4 regions of the Mesorhizobium sp. B263B2A genome follow, and region 1 is predicted to be linked to each of the others. Evidence: predicted binding sites of a transcription regulator. Region 1 holds the regulator's gene; each other region holds the start of a gene.

Region 1 (4,724 bases):
CCCGCTCAAGCTCAGCGCCCTGCGCGGCATCTATGGAGTTGGCTGGACGCCGCTGCGCGAAGCATTGTCGCGCCTCGAAGCCGAACGCCTGGTCACCGCCATCAGCAATCGCGGCTTCGCGGTCGCCCCCGTATCCCGGGCCGAACTTGAGGATCTGGCGCGCGCGAGGATGGTCGTCGAGATACCGCTCTTCCAGGAATCGATGGAGAAAGGCGGCCGGGAGTGGGAAGACGCGGTTGTCACCGCGCACTACCGGCTCGCCCGCTGCAAGACCGCGGTGGACGACCCATCGGATGCCGCCGTCGACCAGTGGGACGAGAACCACGAGGCTTTTCATGCCGCGCTGCTGAGCGCTGCGACATCCAGCTGGCTGTTGCGGTTTCGCTCGACGATCTCGGACCAGCTGCGCCGGCACCATCGCTTTCTTGGGCTGGCGCCGACATTGCGGGCGGCGGCCGGCCTCAAGGACGGCTACGAAGAGGCCATGAACGCGCTGCGCGAGGCGATGGCGATCGAGCACCACACGGCGATCATGGAAGCCGCCCTGGACCGCGACGTCGAGCGGGCAAAAGCGCTGATGACGGCCCACATCGGTTATACGCTGCACGTCTATGTCCACAGCGAGGACGGCGACGCGAACAAGGACGTCGCGCGCGCCGGCAGCTTGAAAGCGGTTGCCGGATGATCTCGGCACCTCCGCATCGTCCGACGCTTGACGAGATTGCCGAAGCCCGCGATCGGCTGGCCGCCTGGCTGCCGCGCACCCCGCTGCTGCGCCTCGATCTTGGCCGTGCCGACCAGCGGATATTCCTCAAGCTCGAGACCCTGTCGCCGATCGGCGCCTTCAAGCTCAGGCCGGCGCTCAATACCTTGCTTTGTCGTGACGCCGATGAACTCAGGCACGGTGTTGCGACCGTCAGTTCGGGCAACATGGCCTATGGGTTGGCCTGGGCGGCACGGGCTCTTGGCGTTCCGATGGCCGCCTACATGTATGCCGGCGCGCCGCAGACCAAGATCGACGGTGTCCGCCGTCTTGGCGGCGAGGTGCGCTTTGTCTCCCACGAGACCTGGTGGCGCTACATCACCGCGATCGAGCGGCCCGACATTGACGAACTTCTCATCAATCCCGTCACCGATCAGGCGGTGTTGGCTGGCAACGGCACCATCGGCCTCGAGATTGTCGAGGATCTGCCGGAGGTCGATTTCGTGCTGACGCCATATGGCGGCGGCGGCATGACGACCGGCGTTGCAAGTGCGCTCAAGGCCCTTCGTCCGCAGGCGAGGGTCTTTGCCGTCGAGGACGAGAACGCGGCGCCGGTCACCGCCGCACTGGCGGCCGGACGTATTGTCGAGATCGAGACACGGCCCTCCTTCATCAAGAGCATTGGCGGTCCCTCCCTGATCCCCGAGCTATGGCCGTTGGCGAACCAGCTCATCGACGGTGCCATCGCCGTCAGCCTGCAACAGGTGACGGAGGCCATGCGGCTCCTGTTCTCGAAGGCCAAGGTCGTCGCCGAGGGCGCGGGCGCCGCCTCGCTGGCCGCGGCTCTCAGCAGTGAGCGGGCGACCGGCAACGTCGTCTGCGTCATCTCCGGCGGCAATATCGATGCGGAATTCTATGCGCAGGTGCTGGCCGGTGCGATCCCGCCAGCCTGATCCCGTACCTGCTTCCGAACCGGCGATTGTTGGCGTTTTGATTTCGTTTCGTTCACGGCAGGCAAGCCGATCGCAAGCGCCGAAATCGGCCTCGACGGGCTCTGCCGTCGGCTGATGCCGAGCCATGTCGCAAGACAGGCCACAGGCTATTAACCAAACATTTCAATGCGGGCGACGGGCGGCAACGGGCGAAAAACCCCGATTTCCGGCCTGTCCGGGCCGCAAATGATTTCGGCTCTCTTACCAAATTCACTAAACTTTAAACGGTTGCAGAACACAACTGGAACAGATAGTGTTTGTTCTGGGTTTGTTTTTCGATTCTGGATCAGAACCATTCTGGATCAAAACCCTTGTCCAGATGCCTTGGGGGCCGCCATGCTGACACGCAAGCAACATGAACTCTTGATGTTCATTCATGAACGGCTCAAGGAAAGCGGTATTCCGCCCTCCTTCGACGAGATGAAAGAGGCGCTCGACCTCGCCTCCAAATCAGGGATCCATCGCTTGATCACGGCGCTGGAGGAACGCGGCTTCATTCGCCGGCTGCCCAACCGGGCGCGTGCGCTGGAAGTGCTGCGGCTGCCGGATTCGATCGCGCCGGGCCTCAACGCGGCAAAGAAGTTCTCGCCAAGCGTCATCCAGGGGAGTCTCGGCCAAGGCGGTCTCGGTCAGGGCAGCCTCGGCCGCCAGATCAAGCCGGCACCGTCGCGCTTTGCCGCTGCTGGCAACGACGACGATGCGGTTCCAGCGGTGTCCATCCCGGTCATGGGTCGCATCGCCGCCGGTGTGCCCATCGATGCCATCCAGCATCAGACGCATACCATCTCGGTGCCGCCGGACATGATCATGGGCGGCGAGCACTATGCGCTGGAAGTCAAGGGCGACTCGATGATCGAGGCCGGCATCTTCGATGGCGACACGGTCATTATCCGCAACGCCGATACGGCGAGCCCGGGCGAGATCGTCGTGGCGCTGGTCGACGAGGAGGAAGCGACCCTGAAGCGGTTCCGCCGCAAGGGTGCTTCGATTGCGCTTGAAGCCGCCAATCCGGCCTACGAGACGCGCATCTTCGGGCCGGACAGGGTCAAGGTGCAGGGCAAGCTGGTTGGGCTGATCAGGCGCTACTGAGCCGGCACGGCACTTGGCTTGTCAGGTTTGCGATAGGGCTCCAGGCCTCTCGCCTCGCGCGAAAACTTTCGCTGCGCGTGCCAGGGCCGATACGGGCTGTCCACCGCGAAGCTGATGGTTGGCGGACCGGTGGCCGATTGGCGGTCGAAGAAGATGGCCGCACTGCCCTTGCGGGCGAGCTGCCGTTTGGTAACGACGAGAACCAGCGGATTGTGGCAGGCATCGTAGGCCGTCGCGTCATTGACGATGATCAGGTCGGCGAAGCCACAGGCCTTCCAGGTATCCTTGCGGTCTTCGACATGCGCTATGATCGCACCGGACGGGTGCCTGGCGAGACAGACACCGTCTGTGCAATAGAACGGCGCTCCCGGCGGGAGATTGACGGCATCAGCAATATCGAATTGTCCATCCGCCTTGTCGAATATTTCCGGCAGGATGATGGTTTCGGATCTCAGCGCGCGCTTCCAGTTGTCGACCGTGAATTCGTTCGGCCGGGCCCGGTTGACGGCGAGTTCGCCATCGCCGATCGGCAGCGCAACCAGCCGCGCGTCTTCCGAGACCAGCACATCCGGCGTGCGCGTATCGGACACCGTCAGCAGGCCGGCGATAGCGAATGGAAGCGCTGCAAGCCGCAGCCACGTCGTCGCCATCGTCGCGATGACCAGGGCAATCGTCACCAGCAGCACGGATTGCTGTGAGATAAGCCCGACCGCATCGACCGGAGAGCGTTCCGATATCCATGCCGAAACGGCGATCATCGCGGTCAGGCCCTTGCCCATCAGGTAAAGGGATGGCGCATCCAACCCGAACGGCATCAGAAGCGCGCTGGCAACGGCCAGGAACATCACGACTGAGACGATCGGCATGACGGCCAGATTGGCGAACAGGCTGAGCGGCGACACCCGCTGGAAATGCCAGATGGCAAACAGCGCCGTGGCGCTGCCGGCGATGATTGAGGTCATGGCCAATCCGCCTGTCGCCAGCAGGAATTTTCTGGTCAGGAAACCGGGCAAGGATCGCTTCGGCGGCGGCGGTCTGGTCTTTCCCGCACGGTGATCCGCCCAGCCGGCATAGGCTCCAACCAGGGCCGCGGTCGCGGCGAACGACATCTGGAAGCTCGGGCCGACCACCTCATGCGGGGAAACCAGGATGACGGCGATCGCCGAGATCGCCAGATTGCGCATGGTTAGAGCCGCGCGATCGAACAGGACGGCAATCAGCATCACCGCCAGCATGATGAAGCTGCGCTCGGCGGCGACGACGACGCCGGAGATGACGAGATAGGCGGCGATCGACAAAAGTGCGGCCGCGGCCGCGTATTTCTTCACCGGCCGGCGCGCGGAAAAGTCGGGGAACAACGCGAAGGCGCCGCGCAGCAGACCCATGATGGTGCCGGCGACCAGCGCCATGTGCAGTCCCGAAATGGAGATGATGTGATAGATGCCGGTGCGCCGCATCGCTTCGTTGATTTCGTCGGGGATGCCGGCGCGCACGCCGACGATCAACGCCGCCGCGATCTCGCCTTCGGCGCCGCCGACGCTGCCCCTGATATGGTCGGCAATGGCTTCGCGGGCGTTTTCTATCGCTGAGGAAAGGCGGGCCGACAGCGGCATGCCACCGTCATCGGCCGCAACGACTTTCGGATTGCCGAGAAAGAACCCGCTGCCGCCGATGCCGGCGAAATAGCTGTCGAAGGAGAAATCGTAGCTCTCCGGCCGCACCGGACCGGTTGGCGGCAACAGCTTGGCGTAGCCCGTGACAAGGGAGCCGGCGGTCATTTCCGGCGGTATCTTGCGTGCCGAAAGCCGAACGCGTTCCGGCGCGTAGCGCAGTTTCGGCCGGGCGGTCGACGTCACGTCGATGGTCAGCCGGATACGGCCGGTCTCCATCTCTTCGATCGAGACCACGCGGCCGCTCAGTTGCGTCGAGATTTCCGAGCC
Region 2 (4,724 bases), on a different contig from region 1:
GTCGTCAAGGAATTGCTGGCCCGTGCCGGTGTCGAAGCGGCCGAGGTCGACGAGGTCATCCTCGGTCAGGTGCTGACCGCGGCTCAAGGCCAGAATCCCGCCCGCCAGGCCTCGATCATGGCCGGCCTGCCCAAGGAGACCACCGCTTGGGGCCTCAACCAGGTTTGCGGCTCGGGCCTGCGCGCCATCGCGCTCGGCATGCAGCAGATCGCCACCGGCGACGCCAAGGTGATCGTCGCCGGCGGCCAGGAATCGATGTCGATGTCGCCGCACGCCCAGCACCTGCGCGCCGGCGTCAAGATGGGCGACTACAAGATGATCGACACCATGATCAAGGACGGGCTGTGGGATGCCTTCAACGGCTATCACATGGGCAACACCGCCGAGAACGTCGCCCGCCAGTTCCAGATCACCCGTGAAGACCAGGACCATTTCGCGCTCGCCTCGCAGAACAAGGCCGAGGCCGCGCAGAAGGCCGGCAAATTCAAGGACGAGATCGTCGCCTTCACCATCAAGGGCAAGAAGGGCGACACCATTGTCGACCAGGATGAGTATATCCGCCACGGCGCGACGCTCGATGCCATGACCAAGCTGAGACCGGCCTTCGACAAGGACGGCACGGTGACCGCCGCCAACGCGTCCGGCATCAATGACGGAGCCGCCGGAGCGCTGCTGATGAGCGAGGCGGAAGCCGCCAGGCGCGGCATCACCCCGCTGGCGCGCATCGCGTCCTGGGCAACGGCCGGCGTCGATCCGGCGATCATGGGCACCGGACCCATTCCCGCCTCGCGCAAGGCCTTGGAAAAGGCCGGCTGGTCGGTCGGCGATCTCGACCTCGTCGAGGCCAACGAGGCATTTGCCGCGCAGGCCTGCGCCGTCAACAAGGACATGGGCTGGGATCCCTCGATCGTCAACGTCAATGGCGGCGCCATCGCCATCGGCCACCCGATCGGTGCGTCCGGCGCCCGCGTCTTCAACACGCTGGTCTTCGAGATGCGCCGCCGTGGCGCCAAGAAGGGCCTGGCCACCCTGTGCATCGGCGGCGGCATGGGCGTCGCCATGTGCGTGGAAGCGCTCTAAGAAAGAGAAGTGAATAGCGAATAGGGAGCAGCCAATAGGGAAGAATGGCGTCAGCGCGACAGGACATTTGATCCCTACTCGCTATTCGCTACTCCCTATTCGCTCTCCCGACCAAAGGGAGGGAGCGCATGACCAAGGTTGCAATCGTCACGGGGGGATCGCGCGGCATCGGCGCCGCGATTTCGATCGCTCTGAAGGCCGCAGGCTATTCCGTTGCCGCGAACTATGCCGGCAACGACGAGGCGGCGGCGAAGTTCAAGGCCGAGACCGGCATTCCGGTCTACAAATGGTCGGTCGCCGACTATGATGCCTGTGCCGTCGGCATCAGGCAGGTCGAGGCCGATCTCGGCCCGGTCTCGGTGCTGGTCAACAATGCCGGCATCACCCGCGACGCCATGTTCCACAAACTGACGCGCGAGCAGTGGAAAGAGGTCATCGACACCAATCTGTCCGGTGTTTTCAACATGACGCACCCGCTGTGGAGCGGCATGCGCGACCGCAAGTTCGGCCGCGTCATCACCATCTCCTCGATCAATGGCCAGAAGGGCCAGGCCGGTCAGGTCAATTATTCGGCAGCCAAGGCCGGCGACATCGGTTTCAGCAAGGCCCTTGCTCAGGAGGGGGCTCGCGCGGGCATCACCGTCAACGTCATCTGCCCCGGCTATATCGCCACCGAGATGGTCAAGGCGATCGACGAGAAGGTGCTCAACGAGCGCATCATCCCGCAGATCCCCGTCGGCCGCCTCGGCGAACCGGAAGAGATCGCGCGCTGCGTCGTCTTCCTCGCTTCGCAGGATGCCGGCTTCATCACCGGCTCGACGCTCACTGCGAACGGCGGTCAGTATTTCGCCTGAGGCGGTGGTTTCGGCGGGACAAGCTGCGACAGCGAGAAATCGGGCGGGCCGGGAAACCGGTCCGTTTTTCATTGATATGCTGTCGCAGCAAAATGCCTCGTTCCAATGCGATGCTCCAATCCGGCACGCAAAGGTTAATGGCGGCAGCGGCATCTGTGCAAAACCCGTCGCCAAGCCTGTGGATTCTCGGTGGATAAGCTGTTCACAACACAAGATATTGGGAGAACAAAAGGGGAAAGTATCGTCGGCGCCGTTTTGTCGCCGATTCGTTCCGGCTTTGAGCGGAAGTTAACATTAACGGACCGAAATCATCGGCAATGCTTTAACGATCAATTCAGAAAGATTAACAATCTCATAACCTTGAGTGGGGCGGATCGAGCCACCCTTCTCATTTGCCGGCAAAGATTAACGACGGAGGCCACTTAGCATAAAACGGGCCAGTTCAACGATTCAGCATGTGGTGAGACTCATCGTCACAAAATCCATATGTAGCCGTGAACAAAAGCTGAATCTAACCGAGTCAGCGATTCGTCGCCGATTCGTTCCAGACTCGTTCCAACTCTTAATCCGCAACCGATCGGGAGCTTGACAAAGGCGCCTTCGAGCCGACAGCGGAACATTCCGCTTTCGCTTCGCGCCCGAAATCCCTATGTGTCGCCTGTCATACGCGCCGTCCAGGGCACGCTCCCGACAATGAGAGGCCAGAAAGCCCTATTTCCGAGCCGATGAACATCCAGCCGAAACACACCGAGCCGCTGATCCTGTCGGGCCGCGACGTGACCGCCGTGCTTGGCCCGACCAACACCGGCAAGACCCATCTCGCCATCGAGCGCATGGTGGCGCATGAGACCGGCATCATCGGCCTGCCGCTTCGGCTGCTGGCGCGTGAGGTGTACACCCGCGTCTGCGAAAAGGTCGGAGCTCACAAGGTGGCGCTGATCACCGGCGAGGAGAAGATCCAGCCGAAAGGCGCTAAATATTCGGTCTGCACCGTCGAGGCCATGCCGCGCGAGACCGATGCCGCCTTCGTCGCCATAGATGAGGTGCAACTGGCCGGCGATCTCGAGCGTGGCCACATCTTCACCGATCGTATCCTGCATCTGCGCGGCCGCCAGGAGACGTTGCTGCTTGGCGCGGCCACCATGCATGGCATCCTGCAGCGGCTGCTGAAGGGCGTCTCGGTGGTGACGCGGCCGCGGCTATCGCATCTCGCCTATGCCGGCTCCAAGAAGCTGACCCGGCTGCCGCGTCGCACCGCGATCGTCGCCTTCTCCGCCGATGAGGTCTATGCCATCGCCGAGTTGATCCGCCGCCAGCAAGGTGGCGCCGCCGTCGTGCTCGGCGCGCTGTCGCCGCGCACCCGCAACGCGCAGGTGGCGCTGTTCCAGTCGGGCGATGTCGACTATCTCGTCGCCACCGATGCCATCGGCATGGGTCTCAACCTCGATCTCGACCATGTCGCCTTTGCCCAGAACCGCAAGTTCGACGGCTACCAGTACCGCAATCTGACGGCGGCCGAGCTTGGCCAGATCGCCGGCCGCGCCGGCCGGCATCTGCGCGACGGCACCTTTGGCGTCACCGGCCAGGTCGATCCGCTCGACGAAGAGCTGGTCAAGAAGATCGAGGGCCACGACTTCGATCCGGTGAAGGTGCTGCAGTGGCGCACCGCGCGTTTCGACTTCGCCAGCCTCGACGCGCTGAAGCGCTCGATCGAGACCAACGCTCCGGTCGAGGGTTTGACGCGCGCGCTGCCGGCGGTCGACGCACAGGCGCTCGAATATCTGTCGCGCGACGGCGACATCCGCGCGCTGGCCACCGATGCCAGGCGCGTGGCGCTGCTGTGGGAAGCCTGCGCACTCCCCGACTACCGCAAGATCGCCCCGGCCCAGCATGCCGACCTCATCGCCTCGATCTACATGGACCTTGCCCGGCACGGCCATGTCGACGAGAATTACATGGCCGAGCAGGTGCGCCGCGCCGACACCACCGAGGGCGACATCGACACGCTGTCGCACCGCATCGCCCAGATCCGCACCTGGACATTTGTGTCGAACCGGCCAGGCTGGCTGGCCGATCAGGCACACTGGCAGGAAAAGACGCGCGAAATCGAAGACAGATTGTCGGATGCGCTGCATGAGCGGTTGACGAAACGCTTCGTAGACCGCAGGACTTCCGTCCTCATGCGGCGCCTTAGAGAAAATACCATGCCTGAAGCCGAAATCAGTCCTACCGGAACCGTCCTTGTCGAAGGCCATCATGTCGGCGAGCTGCAAGGGTTCCGCTTCACAGCCGACCAGACGGCCGGCGGCGAAGACGCCAAGGCCGTGCGCACGGCCGCGCAAAAGGCGCTGGCCGCCGAATTCGAGGCACGCGCCGAACGCTTCGGCGCCTGCGCCAATGGCGACCTTGCGCTTGGTTCGGACGGCACGCTGCGCTGGATCGGCGCACCGATCGGCACGCTGGTTTCAGGCGAGGACGCACTGAAGCCGCGCCTGGTGCTGCTGGCCGACGAACAGTTGACCGGCCCGGCGCGCGACAAGGTCGCCGCGCGTGCCGAACGCTTCGTCAATTTCCAGATCGAAACGCTGCTGAAGCCACTGGTCGACCTGAAGAATGCCGACCAGATTTCCGGCATCGGCCGTGGCATCGCCTTCCAGCTCGTCGAGAATTTCGGCCTCATCAACCGCCGCGACATCGCCGAGGAGATGAAGTCGCTCGACCAGGAAGGCCGTGCGGCGCTACGCCGGCTTGGCGTGCGCTTCGGCGCCTACCATGTCTTCGTGCCGGCGC
Region 3 (4,724 bases), on a different contig from region 1:
CAGCCAATGCCCGGTTCCGATCGCGAACCAGTGCCCGCACTGCATGCTTCTGCCGCGCGAACTCGCGCACGATCGCTTTTCCGTTCAGGCCCGTAGCACCCGTCACCAGGATCATCAGCTTTTCTCCGTCTTGATTGCCGCGGCGCCATCCCGGCAACCGCAGCTTGAAGACGAAGAGACCCGGGCAAAGGATTCTGCCCAAACGTCTTTTTATCGATGCGAGGCTCAGCCGCCCGGCGCGTAGCGGTTGACCACCATTCCGCAGGCATAGGCCTTCGAGCCGAGCAGCCGAAGTTTCTGGAAACCGCCCTGGTCGAAAATCCGGCGGCCGGCGCCCAGTGCCGCGGGGTTGACGAACAGCTGGAACTCGTCGACCAGCCCGGCAGCGATCAGCGCGGAGGCGAAGCCGGCGCCGCCGAAGACGGCGATGTCGCCGCCCTCCCCCGCCTTCAGCGCCTTGACTTCGCGCGGCAGGTCGCCGCTCACCACCGTCGTGCGCTCCCACCGCGAGGTCTTCAGCCTGTCGGTAGGCACAACCGTGCGTGCCTCGACGATACGCTGGGCGAAGGCGTAGAACGGATCGGCCGGATATTTCTTCGCCGCATTGCCCCAGTGGGTCAGGTACCCCTCCTCGGCCATCTTGCGGCTGAGCAGGATTGTGTCGATACCGGCAAAGACGGTGTTGAAATCGCGCTTCAGCTCCTCGTCCCAGCCATTGTCCTCGCCCCACTCCCAAAGCTGCCAGCGATGATCCTCATTGGCGCCGACATAGCCGTCGACCGACATCTGCATCTGAAGGATCAGCTTTTTCATGGCGTTCGCCTCGTTTCCGGATTCTGGATGGGAAGGATCAGGCAGCGCTTTGCGAGCGGGCGAAAGCGTGCGCCCAGCTCTCGAAAGTGGTCGGCGTGGTGTTGCTGACCGACGGTGCCTCCAGCGCCCAGCGATCGCCCTTGTTGAAGCTCGCCGCCGTTTCGCCGAGCGCATCGGCAAAGCTCGCCGACAGGCCGTTGGCGACCATGCCTTCGCGGGCATCGGCGAAGGGCACGGCATGATAGGTGACTTGCCTGCCGATCGCCTTGCCGAGGATCGCGGTGGCTTGTTCAAAGGCATAGTAACCGCCGCCATGCAGTTCGACGACCCGCTCGGCCGGGAACCGGCCAGCGCCCAGCAAGGCGGCGGCGCGCTGCCCGACATCGCAGGCGGTAATGAGCGGCATTGGCAGGTCGCCGCGGAACGGCGTGGCGAAGACACCGGAAGCGGCTTGCTGGACAAAGCCCAGGCCCTTGGCAAAATTCTCCATGAAGAACGAGGCGCGCAGGAACACCAGCTCGTCGAGGCTAAGCGCTTCGAGCCGCTCCTCCATCATCGCGGCGCCCAGCGAAGTACCCTTTTTGAGATGAGCATTGAGGCCGCTGAGCAGCACGACACGGCGCATGCCTGAATGCGTGATCGCCGCTGCCAGCCGCTCGCCGACCTCATCCTCGAAGCGATGCAGATCCGGCGCGGTGACGTCGAAGGGGATCATCACATAGGCGCTGTCGGCACCGGAGAAGGCGGATGCCAGAGCGTCGGCGTCGTCAAGCGCAACGCCCAGGCTGCGCGCCACGCCGCGCACTTTGTGCCCCTGGCCGGCCAGCACGGAAGCGACCTCCTTGCCGACCTCACTGGTGGCGCCGACAACCACGACGGTCTTTGGTGCGACGTTGCTCTCGATTGCTTGCATGTCGTCCTCCTCTGCGAAAACGAGCCACTATGGCAACAGAATGATTTACTTTTGGAACCATTTGACGCATGCACAGAATGATGTCAATAGTAAAGTGATTTAAAAACGGAACCATAGATGTCGACCCGTGAAAAATCCGGCTGCCCGATCAACCTGTCGCTGGAACTGCTCGGCGACCGCTGGACCCTGCTCATCGTCCGCGATCTGATCTTCGCTGGGAAAAAGCACTTTCGCGAGTTCCTGCAATCCGACGAAGGCATCTCCTCACGCACGCTGGCCGAGCGGCTGCAGACGCTCCAGGAAGAAGGCATCCTCACCCGCAGCGATGACCCGACCCACGGGCTGAAGGCGATCTACCGGCTGACCGAGGCCGGCGTCGACCTGTTGCCGGTGCTGGCAACGCTCGGCGCCTGGGGCAGCAAGCATCGCAAGGCCGACGATCATCTCGCCCGCATCGCCGACGAGCTTGCGGCCGGTGGCGAGCCGGCGCTGGAACGGCTGAAAGCGGCGCTGCGGGCGGAGCATATTGTCTAGGCGGCTACGCTGTCTTGCCCAAGAGGACTTTCCAGGCCCCGGCGGCGGCAAGGGATATGGGGTCACGGCTTGACGGTGATCACTTTTTGTTCTCTATATGTTCGCATCTATCAGCAACTGTGGATGAGCGGTCGGGATGGAAACGACAGCCACCATCCTGCATGCCGATCTCGATGCGTTCTATGCCTCGGTCGAACAGTTGCTCGACCCGTCGCTGCGCGGCAAGCCGATCGCGGTCGGCGGCGGCGTCGTGCTCGCCGCCTCCTATGAGGCGCGTGCCTTCGGCGTGCGCGGCGGCATGCCGGGGCGCAAGGCGCGCGAGCTCTGCCCGCAGCTGATCTTCGTCGGCGGCAATTTCAGCCACTACCAGCGGCTTGGCGACGCGGCGATCAAGGTGCTCGACGATTTTACGCCGCTCGTCGAGCGCATCTCCATCGACGAGGCCTTCGCCGATGTCGCCGGCTGCACGCACCTGTTCGGGCAACCGCAAGAGATCGCCGCAACCATCCGCCGCCGTGTGCGGGCCGAACTCGGTCTGCCGATCTCGATCGGCGTCGCGCGCACCAAGCATCTGGCCAAGATCGCCTCGCAGGTCGCCAAGCCCGACGGGCTGGTGGTGGTCGATCCCGGCACCGAGCTTGCCTTCCTGCACGATTTGCCGGTCGGCCTGATGTGGGGTGTTGGCCCGGCGACCATGGCGCGGCTGGCCGAAATCGGCGTCGAGACCATAGGCCAGCTGGCCAGGACGCACAGCGGCGCGCTGACGCGGCTACTCGGTCCCGCCGCCGGCGAAAAGCTCTCGGCTTTGTCGTGGAACCGCGACCCGAGGAAACTGGAGACGAAGCGCCGCGCGCACTCGGCCGGCGCGCAGTCGGCGCTCGGTCAGAAGCCAGCCGTGGCGCGCGTCATCGTGCCCACTTTGCTGCATCTGGCCGACCGCGTCGCCAGCCGGCTGCGCGCCAAGGCGCGGCCCGGCCGCACGGTGACCGTGCGTGTGCGCTTTGCCGATCTCAGCGCCGTGACCCGTTCGATCACGCTCGACCAGCCGATCTCGGCGACCACGACGCTGGCCGAAATCGCAGGCGATCTGGTACGCGGCGTGCTCGCCGACAATCCGCACGAAAGAACGATCTCGCTGCTGGCGATCTCGGTCTCGCACCTCTGGGAAAGTGCCGAGCTGCAGCTCGAACTGCCGCTCGGCCTTGCCGACGAAAAGCACCGGCCGGGCACTGCGAAAGGCCTGGCGCGCTTCGGCGCCGACCGCGCCATCGACAAGATCCGCGAGCGCTTCGGCAAACAGGCCGTCGGCTACGGCACGGTGGCGCTCGAAGCGGCGCGCTCGGTGCCCGACGAATTCAGGGAGCTGGCGGAAAAGGAACTGTGAGAACTACCTGCCGCTGCCAATAGCGATGCACCTTGACGCCGCTGGCGCTTTCCCCGTGCCAAGGCTCGCAAGCGATGCCGTCTTTGTCGGCATCGTGCGTCGGCCAATAGCCGGGCTGCCCCTTGCGCGCGGGGGCAAGACCGACGGCGCGAGCCGCTGCACAGTTCGGGAACGCGGCAAAGTGCCTGAGGGCGGTGAGCGGTGAGTCGAGCTGGATGCCGACAAAGCCATAGGCGATGTAGCCGGACAACAGGATGAACGGCGCGAAAAGAGCAACCCATTTCAGCCTGCCAAGGCGATGATATGCAGGCCAATACAAGAATGGCAGAAGCATTCCCGGCACGCCCCCGGTCCCAGCACATCAATGCAGGCTATCTCGGGGCAGGCTATCTCGGGCCGGCCGCCATGACAATGACGCCGGACCTGCCGGGATCGAGATACGCCCCGGCCCTCAGAGCTGCGCCGTACCGAAAACCCGATCCCAGAATATCGACGTCACGCCGAAATTGGCGGTATCGTCGATGTGATGATGCACTGCGTGGCGGCGCTTGAGCGTGTAGAGATAACTGGGATGTCTGGGATGCCAGTGATGGATCATGTGGTGGATGCTGATGTACCAGAGATAGCCCAGCATCAGGCCGCAACTGACCGCGCTCGCGGTCGCGAAACCGAAGGCCATCCACACCGGCAGGAAGGCGACCAGCGCATGCACACCCAGACTGAGCCAGGTTGGCGTACCCACCGAACTGCGCTCCTCGACATGATGACGGTCGTGCAGGTCCCTGATGTAGGGGATGTGATGAAGGACAAAGCGGTGCAGGACGTATTCGACCAGCGTCCACAGGCCGAGACAGAAGATGACCGTACCGATCCACTCCGGCGCACTCTCCTCGCCGGCCTCGATCAACCCGGCTATTCCCAATATGGCGATCACCAGCGGATAGACCACGAAGTCGCTGTAGTAGCCGATCAGACCCAGTTGCATTCGGACGCCTTACCTGACCTTCGACGCCGCCCCAAAGTGATACTTCAGATTGCCGGACTCGCACATGAGGTGCAATGCGGGCGTGTTTGACATAG
Region 4 (4,724 bases), on a different contig from region 1:
GATGCCGAGTCCGGCAAATACCTGATCGAGTCTTATGGCTACGGCAGCTCGCTCTCGACCGCTTTCGCCGGCGTGACGAAGGAGGAGCTGGACAAGCTGCAGCTGCCGTCCGATCCGGAAGTGATGCTGAAAAGCACGATCTTCACCGGGCCGATGAAACAGAATGACGATATGGCCAAGATGTTCGAAAAGGTGAAGGCGGGCGGGTGAGGCTGGTTCTTCCTTCTCCCCTTGTGGGGTGAGCAGCCGTTCGCGTAAGCGAATTCATCGTGCCAGTGGCACGATGAAAGGCCGGCGAACGCTGGGACGCTGCGAAGCAGCGGGGACCCAGCAGGGTGGATCGGCTACCACGCCCGGCCCTTCGCAGGCTCAGGGCGTTCGAAGCTCGAAAAGCCAAGCAATTGGCTTTTCGTTCGCTGCGCGAACCGCTTCTCACCCCACAAGGGGAGAAGGGGGAGCCTAGCGGCGCTGCGCCACGTCGATTGAGAAGACTACGAGGACCCATACATGGACATGCTTGACGACGCCGCGGAAAAACCCAAGGACGATGCAGACGTCCGCGTTGGCCGGCGGGTGCGGGCGCTGCGGCTGGAGCGCGGCCTTTCGCTGGCCGAACTGGCGGCAAAAGCCGGAGTGTCGATCGGTGCGCTGAGCCAGATCGAGCGAGGCATGTCATCGCTGCGTGTCAAGGTGATCTGGCCGCTTGCGGCAGCACTCGACATCGAGCCGTCGGCGCTGATCGCCGACGGCAACGACGCAGTCAATGATCTCTATTGCGTGCGCGCCAACAGCCGCCGCGCGATTCCCGTCAAATCCGAAGGCATCGCCAAGGCGCTGCTGTCGCCGCCAGGCGCGACGCTGACCGGCATGCTGGTGACCGTGGAGGCCAATGGCGGCACGGCGGAAGCCTATGCGCATGCCGGCCATGAATTCGGCTACGTGCTGGCGGGCGAGGTCGAACTGGTGGTGGATTCGACAAAATACGTGCTGAAGGAGGGCGACAGCTTTGCCTTCAAGAGCACGCTCTTGCATGCCTTCCGCAATCCCGGCGCCGAGCAGTGCCAGATCCTCTGGGTCAACACCACGAAACCGTCCGAGGTTCGCGATGGCGCCTGATCGTCTTGTGCGGCTGCAGGCGATCTCGAAGATCTTTCCCGGCGGCATCGTCGGGCTCGACGCCGTCGATCTCGACATCGTCAGCGGCGAGTTCATTACGCTGCTCGGGCCATCGGGATGCGGCAAGACCACCAGCCTGCGCGTCATCGCCGGCTTCGAAAGCCCGTCGAGCGGCAAGGTGCTGCTTGACGGGCGCGACATCACGGCGCTTCGGCCCTTCGACCGGCCGGTCAACACCGTGTTCCAGGACTACGCGCTGTTTCCGCATATGAACGTCGCCGAGAATGTCGGCTTCGGCCTGTCGCTGCGCAAGCTCTCCGGCAGCGAGCAGGCAAAACGCGTCGGCGAAGCCCTGGGCATGGTCGGTCTCGCCGACAAGCTTCGTGCCCGGGTCTTGGAATTGTCGGGCGGCCAGCGCCAGCGCGTGGCACTTGCCCGAGCCATCGTCTGCGAGCCGCGCGTGCTGCTGCTCGACGAGCCGCTGTCGGCGCTCGATGCGCATCTGCGCGAACAGATGCAGGTGGAACTGAAGCGGCTGCAGTCGCGGCTCGGCACCACCTTCGTCATGGTCACCCACGACCAGACCGAGGCGCTGTCGATCTCCGATCGCATCGTCGTCATGAACAAGGGCCGCATCGAGCAGATCGCGCCGCCGGCGACACTCTATGATCGGCCCGCCACGAAGTTCGTGGCGAGCTTCATCGGCACCATGAATCTCCTGCAGTCGCGGTTTATCGGCCGCGACGGCGATCGCCTGCGTTTCACCGCCGGAACACTGGCGCTGGAAGCCATTTCTGAAACCGGCCAGTCACCCGGTGAAGGCGACGTGCGTACCATCGGCGTCCGTCCTGAGGATTTGCTGGCGACGACCGAAGTCTCGCCGGGCACGGCGCCGGCGCGCGTCAACAGCATCGTCTTTCACGGCCGCACGCTGCGCTTGCACGCCGAACTTGGGGAGGGAATGCCCGTGGTGATCGACGCACCGCGCCGGGCCGATGGCTTTCAATTCAACGTAGGCGACGTGGCGCATGTCAGCCTGCGCCGTGGCGCCAGCTGTCCCATGCTGCCAAGCTAATCTTTCTTGAGGTCAAGGGCAGGATTGCGGAGCGCGGGATTTGGATCAATCGACGCTTGACTCGAAAGGAATGTTCCTGTTTTGTTCCAGAACAGAGCAAAACAGGAGCGTTCCTTGCCGGGCGTATGCGTATGTATCTGCAAGGCGAATTCGACTTCGGAATTCCCGAGCCGCCATGGCGGCCAAAACGGCCGGATCGTGCCTTCTTCGGGTTATTCTTACAGCCCCGGTTCCATGCTCCCTTCGCCGATTTGCAGAACCAGCTTTGTCATCGGCATGGAATTGTTGGGAAGCGGTTATCGGTTGAGCGGTTTCACCTGAGCTTGCGGCATGCCGGCGACTACAGACGGCTGCGGTCCAAGGTCGTCTTTGCAGCGTCTCGATCGGGCCGGCATGTCCAAATGCCCGCCTTTGAGGTCACGTTTGGCCATGTCGGCAGTTTTCCGGGTCGCCCGGCGACCCGGGGCAGGTCGCCTCGCCACCCGTTTGTGCTTCTGGCCGATGATGGACCAGTTTTCGAACTCCACAAATTGCTTGGGGTCGAGATGCTGAAGAACGGGCTCAAGGCGCCGGATCATTTCGTTCCGCATCTGACACTCGCCTACGATCAAAAGTTTGTCCCTCGGCAGCCCATCGAACCGATCACGTTCGTTGCCAATGACTTCATCCTTGTTCACAGCCTGCGCGGTCTGACGAAATATCTCTTCCTGGACCGTTGGCCCTTGATGGAGGCATCGTAGTCGGCACCTGATCCGTCCTGACATGAAGTGTCAGCTATCGATCGGCTCGACAGTGGCAGGCGGGCAAGCTGTCCCCTACTTGCATTCATTGCGTCGGAACAGGAGGAACACAAATGACTATCGCGGAAATTGCCAAGGACTTCACCGAACGCCTCAAGCAGGGTGACAATGAGGGTGCTGCCGAAAAGTACAATGCCGACGACATCGCCAGTTACGAAGCCATCGAGGGACCGATGGCCGTCAGCCACGGCAAGGAGGCTCTCAGGCAGAAGAGCCAGTGGTGGCAGGAGAACAACGAAGTGCATGGCGGTTTGGTCGAGGGCCCCTATGTCAACGGCGACCAGTTCGCAGTGCGCTTCAAGTTCGACATAACGCCCAAGGCCACTGGCGAGCGTGTCACCATGGATGAGGTTGGTCTGTACACGGTCAAGAACGGCAAGATCACCGAAGAGCGTTTCTACTATTGACGCCGGAAACGGCTTCCGGGAGCCCGCTCTCTTCGCGGCAGGGTTAAGATAAATATGGCGGCCTGGACGACGCCCTGGCCGCCATGTGCATCCGTCCACACCAGGCGTTCGTCGAGATAGCAGCAATGGCGGTCGTTGACTTCTTTGCCGTCGGGTGACTGCATGCGCCGCGGGACGGATTCGGCGGTCAGCCCCTGGGAAGCACGCTTTGACGATCACCATGTACGGCATCACCAACTGCGACACGATCAAGAAGGCGCGCGTCTGGCTGGAAGGCCATGGTGTGCCTTACCGCTTCCACGACTACCGGGCGGAGGGTCTGGACGCCAGGCGGCTGAACGGCTGGGTCGGCAAGGTCGGCTGGGAAAAGCTGCTCAACAAGGGCAGCACGACGTTTCGCGAACTGCCGGATAAGGACAAGGAATCGCTCGACGAAAAGAAGGCCAAGGCGCTGATGCTGGCCAAGCCAACGATGATCAAGCGGCCGGTGCTTGAGGTGGGCGATCGGATTCTGGTCGGGTTCAAAGCTGATGTTTATGAGCAGGCGGTGAAGTAAGCAGCGAGACGGCAACGCTGCCAATCTCCCCCCTTGCGGGGGAGATGGCCGGCAGGCCAGGGGGGTGTGAAGGATCGCCAGCCCAACGAGTTTCGTTCTTACGAAAACCTATTCAGGTCGCTGCGATTGATTGATAGGCTGGAGGGACAGCACCCCCCTCTGCCCTGCCGGGCATCTCCCCCGCAAGGAGGGAGATCAGATGTCGCCTCGGCTTTCGTCAATCGCCAACGCTGCAAAACGAAGCCTCAACTCGCGCGCAAATACCCCGCCAGCGCCACGGCATTGTTATGCGCCTCATCATGCGCGCCGTAGAGCAGCGTCACCTTACCCTGGCCGAGCAAGCCGCGCAGTTGCGCCACCGCCTCGCCATTGCCGTCCAGCTCGGCACGATACCGCTTCTGAAACTCGGCCCAGCGAGCCGGCTCATGGCCGAACCATTTGCGCAACTCGTCACTCGGCGCGATGTCCTTCAGCCACTGCGTCAGCGCTGCGTCCTTCTTGCTGACGCCGCGCGGCCATACCCGGTCGACGAGAACCCGCTGCCCGTCATCGGAAGCGGGTGGTTCATAGATCCTCTTGACCTCCAGGTCGAAAGCCATCCGACCCTCCGTGCCGTCAGGCCCACTCGCCCTTGCGCATCACCGGCACGCGGGCGCCGTCCTTATGGACGCCATCGATGTCGATCTTGTCCGAACCGATCATCCAGTCGATGTGGATGAAGCTCTTGTTGCCGCCGCGCGCTGCAATCTCGTCCTGGCTGAGCGATGCGC

Evidence for each region. The regulator LexA, encoded in region 1, represses DNA repair genes until DNA is damaged. The targets are predictions, from matches to a motif close to TGTTCNNNNTGTGTTCNG.
Region 2: a site for LexA is predicted at 2,475-2,492, ahead of LB568_RS09500 (helicase-related protein). Genes of this name have one in related genera too.
Region 3: a site for LexA is predicted at 2,348-2,365, ahead of dinB (DNA polymerase IV). Genes of this name have one in related genera too.
Region 4: a site for LexA is predicted at 2,263-2,280, ahead of LB568_RS03570 (2'-5' RNA ligase family protein). Genes of this name have one in related genera too.

Annotation. Positions count from the first base shown of each region.
Region 1 covers NZ_JAIUIU010000003.1:281,994-286,717, reverse strand. The annotation lists gene LB568_RS08640 (GntR family transcriptional regulator) at 1-685, shown strand, start outside; gene LB568_RS08635 (pyridoxal-phosphate dependent enzyme) at 682-1,656, shown strand; gene lexA (transcriptional repressor LexA) at 2,032-2,784, shown strand; gene LB568_RS08625 (ComEC/Rec2 family competence protein) at 2,778-4,724, opposite strand, start outside.
Region 2 covers NZ_JAIUIU010000004.1:60,896-65,619, reverse strand. The annotation lists gene LB568_RS09510 (acetyl-CoA C-acetyltransferase) at 1-1,080, shown strand, start outside; gene phbB (acetoacetyl-CoA reductase) at 1,209-1,934, shown strand; gene LB568_RS09500 (helicase-related protein) at 2,660-4,724, shown strand, end outside.
Region 3 covers NZ_JAIUIU010000018.1:10,530-15,253, reverse strand. The annotation lists gene LB568_RS24215 (SDR family oxidoreductase) at 1-115, opposite strand, end outside; gene LB568_RS24210 (dihydrofolate reductase family protein) at 226-813, opposite strand; gene LB568_RS24205 (NmrA family NAD(P)-binding protein) at 851-1,726, opposite strand; gene LB568_RS24200 (winged helix-turn-helix transcriptional regulator) at 1,844-2,260, shown strand; gene dinB (DNA polymerase IV) at 2,397-3,644, shown strand; gene LB568_RS24190 (excalibur calcium-binding domain-containing protein) at 3,616-3,978, opposite strand; gene LB568_RS24185 (sterol desaturase family protein) at 4,096-4,629, opposite strand.
Region 4 covers NZ_JAIUIU010000001.1:728,734-733,457, reverse strand. The annotation lists gene LB568_RS03585 (ABC transporter substrate-binding protein) at 1-210, shown strand, start outside; gene LB568_RS03580 (cupin domain-containing protein) at 508-1,116, shown strand; gene LB568_RS03575 (ABC transporter ATP-binding protein) at 1,106-2,191, shown strand; gene LB568_RS03570 (2'-5' RNA ligase family protein) at 2,323-2,931, shown strand; gene LB568_RS03565 (SnoaL-like domain-containing protein) at 3,045-3,398, shown strand; gene LB568_RS03560 (ArsC family reductase) at 3,607-3,954, shown strand; gene LB568_RS03555 (DUF488 domain-containing protein) at 4,200-4,553, opposite strand; gene LB568_RS03550 (aminopeptidase) at 4,570-4,724, opposite strand, start outside.